2 regions of the Afipia sp. GW821-FHT14H12 genome follow, and region 2 is predicted to be linked to the other one. Evidence: riboswitches for the same ligand, from Rfam matches in the RefSeq annotation. Region 2 holds a riboswitch; the other holds the start of a gene.
What was found. A riboswitch is a leader RNA that binds a small molecule or an ion and turns the genes downstream of it on or off. The one in region 2 is predicted to bind cobalamin.
Positions count from the first base shown of each region.

Region 1: linked by a shared signal. The riboswitch ahead of AC1RNA_RS10425 (TonB-dependent receptor plug domain-containing protein) and the one ahead of AC1RNA_RS15465 (ribonucleoside-diphosphate reductase subunit alpha) in region 2 are both predicted to bind cobalamin.

Region 1 is NZ_JBXAOZ010000001.1:2,074,330-2,076,718, reverse strand. It holds gene AC1RNA_RS10430 (hypothetical protein) at 1-445, opposite strand, end outside; cobalamin riboswitch at 478-715, shown strand; gene AC1RNA_RS10425 (TonB-dependent receptor plug domain-containing protein) at 885-2,389, shown strand, end outside.
Region 2 is NZ_JBXAOZ010000003.1:206,861-209,249, reverse strand. It holds gene AC1RNA_RS15470 (epoxyqueuosine reductase QueH) at 1-588, opposite strand, end outside; cobalamin riboswitch at 825-1,035, shown strand; gene AC1RNA_RS15465 (ribonucleoside-diphosphate reductase subunit alpha) at 1,139-2,389, shown strand, end outside.

The DNA.
Region 1 (2,389 bases), on a different contig from region 2:
CCCCCGCGCAGATTTCGCCCGGCTTCTCGATCAGGCGGTCGAGACGGCCGTCGATGTAGACCACCGCACGCTCCTTCACCGGCGTATAGCTGCCCTCGAGATTCTTGGCGCTGTAGCGCAGGCAGGTAACGTAACGCTGCCGTCCGCCGACTTCGCGCTGCATCGGCTCCGCGATCGCCGCGCTGCGCACGTCGGTTGGATCGTTCAGATATGTGTGCAGGAATGCGAGCAGTTGGGGGCGATAATTCTTGGGAAACGGCTGATCGCTGACGCCGCGGTCAGCGGTATAAGTGACGCCATCGTAATCCGCGCTGCCGAACGCGCACCCGCCAAGCATCAGAACGATGGTCAATAGCGGCATGGCGCGACGCACTGCGCGGCGTGCCGCTGTCTCCCATTTGCAACGCAGATCGGGGAAGTCCATCGCGCAGAGATTCTCGGACATTGTGGCGTTGACACGACACCGCCACCCCGCTTGATTGCGGGCACGGTACAGGTGCCGGCGCAAGCCGGCGTAATAGGGAATTCGGTGCCGTCGCGCTGAGGGCATATTTCGCACACCTTCTCCGGCGCGGCAATTCCGAAGCTGCCCCCGCAACTGTCAGCGGTGAGCCGCTGTCCATCATGCCACTGAGCACGGCCCATGCCGGCTTGGGAAGGCGGACAGCAGCGACGATCCGCGAGCCAGGAGACCTGCCTGCGCCGGTCATCCATCCGTCGCGCGGGGCGTGCGAAGGAGCGGCTTCCGCAGCGGTGACATGACATGAACCGTTGCGGAGACATGCCTCTGGCCTTCTCCAGTCCCGATGTGAAGCCTCGCTTTCATATCATGCGCCTGGAAGCCTGATCGTTCTCCGCCTGCAAGATTTCGGTGGGGGCCGAACGTGACATTACATCAATCATCCTCGCGCAGGCGCATCTCGCCTGCTTTGCTCTCAGCATTGCTGGCGAGCGCAGCTTTCATTCCATCCGCACAGGCCCAGCAGACCGAACCGCCGCTGCCCGCGATTCAGGTGAGCCCGGCCCCGAAGAAGCCGAACCAGCATCTACCGAAAAACAGGAAGCGCGTGGATGCGAAGCCGAAGCCTGCCGAAGCATCTGCCGCTTCCGCCAATCTGCCGAACAACCTCGTGACCTCGCCGACCACGATCCCTACTCCGGTCAGCCAGATTGCCAGCTCGATCACCGTGATCACGGCAAAGGATATTCAGGACACACAGCGGCGAACCGTGCCGGATCTGCTCCAGACCGTTCCCGGTCTCAATGTTGCACCTAATGCTCCGGGCGGACTGACATCCGTTTTCATCCGCGGCGCAAACTCCTATCACACCAAGGTCCTCATCGACGGCATCGACGTGAGCGATCCATCGAGTCCCAATCGCGCGTTCGATTTCGGTCCGCTGACGACATTCGGCCTCGAACAGGTCGAAGTTCTTCGCGGCCCGCAGGGTGGCCTGTACGGATCGGACGCGATGGGCGGCGTCATCTCGATGACAACCAAGACCGGCAAGGGCGCGCCGCAATGGTCCACGCTGCTCGAAGGTGGATCGTTCGGGACGTTCAATCAGGCAACCTCGGTCAGCGGTTCGACCAGCGACACACGCTATGCTTTCACCACATCGCACATGCGGGTTGACTCGACACCGGTCGTACCACTCTCCAGCCTGCCTCCAGGACAGAAGCGCAACAACGACTTCTATGACAACCTGACCTTCCACGGCAAAGTCAGCCACGACTTCTCCGAGATGTTCTCGGTCAATGCCGTCGCCCGCTACACGGATGCTCACCTTCGGTATACGGAGAGCGATGGTTTCAATCCGGTGACGTTTGCAACCGTCCCCAACCCGATCCAGTCCCGGTCCGACAGCAAGCAGTTCAACGGCCTCGTCGAGGGCGTATTCAAATTACTCGACGGGCGCTTCAACAACCATGTTGGCGTGACCTACACCGACGTTCAGCGGAACACGACCGACCCTTATGGTCCTCCGTTTTATGGATCAGACACCCCAAACAGCAGCTACCATGGCGATCGTGCGAAGGTGTACTGGAGAAGCGATCTTGCGCTTGTGAGGGGACAGACGCTTGTCACCGGCGTGGAGCATGAAACCGAACGGGGGCGCATCGACCAGGCCGTCTTCAACATTCCCGTGGCTGCCGGCTCGATTCAAAACCTCGGCAGCTATGCCGAATTGCAATCCAATTTTTTCGACCGGCTTTTTATCGTGTCAAACGTGCGTCATGACCAGAACGACCATTTTGGCGGGCACGACACGTTCCGTGTTGCGCCGGCGATCGTCATTCCGGAAACCGGCACCAAGCTCAAGGCAAGCTATGGCACCGGCTTTCACGCGCCCTCAATCGATCAATTGTATTCAACCAACCCTGCTTT
Region 2 (2,389 bases):
GGCATTGGTATCGCGCAGCGAATACACGCAGCCGCAATATTCCTGCTGGTAGAATTCCTCGCGTTTGCTGATCTCGATCATGCGCGCTGAACCGCCGCCCTTGCGCCAGTTGAAATCCCAGTATTGCAGGCCGTCATATTTCGACGCGGCGCGTTTTCCGCAATCGTTGATCTGCGCCATGTTCTTCCAGCGCGAGATGCCGAGCGAACTGGTGATGACTGGAAAGCCATGTTCATGCGCATACAACGCGGTGCGCTCGAATCGCATGTCGAAACACATGGTGCAGCGGGCACCGCGCTCCGGCTCCCACTCCATGCCCTTGGCGCGCGCGAACCAGTTGTCCTTGTCGTAGTCGGCATCGATGAAGCCGACGCCGTGCTTCTCGGCAAAACGCACGTTCTCATCCTTGCGCAACAGATATTCGCGCTCGGGATGAATGTTCGGGTTGTAGAAGAAGATGGTGTAATCGACGCCGGAAGCGAGCATCGCCTCCATCACCTCGCCCGAGCACGGCGCGCAGCACGAATGCAGCAGAACCTTCTTCTGCCCACCCGGTGGATTGAGGATCGGTCGAACGAAATCATTCATCGCGTGGCTCGCCTGTCGAAGGCTCTATCTAATGAGAGTGTCCGCATCCGTAAAGCGCAGGCCGATTCGGCCATCTGGATGGAACAGCTATCGTTGCCGAATGGCCTTGGCCGCAGAACCAGAATCGCAGCAGTCTGCCAACCGCTGAAAGGCTTGAGGTTTTCACCGCGCCACGGCGGCTTCCGGGGATAGCGGGGAGCATTTTAAAGTTTTCTTGACTCTTACGGTCAAAGATCACCACATGTAGATGTCACGGTCCTGCTAGACATCAAAATCTAGTGGGCTAAGAGGGAAGCCGGTGAACCGCACGTTTCGCGGAAATCCGGCGCTGCCCCCGCAACTGTCAGCAGCGAGCTGCTTCGCCATTACGTCACTGGCCTCGGCCGGGAAGACAAGAAGCCGCTACGACCTGCAAGCCAGGAGACCTGCCGCGACACCGAAAAAACGTCCACGGACGGGGAGTCCGGCGGTCGCCAGCAATCGGCTGTCCGCCGAGCGCTCAAGCGCCTTCGACCCCCGCCTTCTGAAATCCGCATCACGGGGCTTGTCGATGTCGTTGAACCTGCAGACCGCCAAAACTGAAAAAGCACCGCTCATCCAGTTGAGCCTCGATTCCCTCGCGCCCTCGCCAAGCGAGCCGGCGATGCAGATCATCCGCCGCAACGGCACGGTGTCGCGCTTCGATCCCTCCAAGATTTCGATTGCGATGACGAAGGCGTTTCTCGCGGTCGAAGGACACACCGCAGCCGCCTCCCGCCGCGTGCATGAGGTGGTGGAGCAACTCACACAGGAGGTCGTCGGCACCCTCACCCGCCGTCTCGGCGAAGGCCGCACCTTCCATATCGAGGACGTGCAGGATCAGGTCGAGCTCGCATTGATGCGCAGCGAGCACCACAAGGTCGCGCGAGCCTATGTGCTTTATCGCGAGGAGCGCGCCCGCGAGCGTGCGGCGGACAGGGCCAGCACAACCGTTTCATCGAACGAGCCGACGCTGCAGATGACGCTTGCGAACGGCGCTCGCGTGCCGCTCGACCTCAAGCGGTTCGAGCTCATCATCCGCGAAGCTTGCGAAGGGCTCGATGCCGTCGATCCTGCGCCGGTGCTCGCCGAGGCCCGCAGGAATCTTTACGATGGCATCAGCCAGGATGAACTCGCGCTCGCCTCCATCATGGCGGCGCGCACGCTGGTCGAACAGGAGCCGAACTACGCCTATGTCAGCGCGCGCCTGCTGCTCGACAAGTTGCGCAGCGAGGTTCTGAGCTTCGTCCACGGCACACCGACCAGCGCATCTCAATCCGACATGGCGACGCGCTATGCCGAATATTTCCCGGCCTACATCAAGACCGGCATCGAATCCGAACTGCTCGATCCCGAATTGGGCCGCTACGATCTTGCCCGCCTCGCAACGGCAATGAAGCCCGAACGCGACATGCTGTTCCAGTTCCTTGGCCTGCAAACTCTTTATGATCGCTATTTCCTGCACGTTCATGGCGCGCGCATCGAGCTGCCGCAAGCGTTCTTCATGCGCGTGGCGATGGGGCTTGCTATGCGCGAAATCGACCGCGAGGGACGCGCCATCGAATTCTACAATCTGTTGTCGTCGTTCGATTTTATGGCCTCGACACCAACGCTGTTCAATTCCGGCACGCTGCGGCCGCAACTCTCAAGCTGCTTCCTTACCACCGTCGCCGACGATCTCGACGACATCTTCAAGGCGGTGAAGGACAACGCGCTGCTGGCGAAATATTCCGGCGGACTCGGCAACGACTGGACACCGGTGCGGGGTCTTGGTGCCCACATC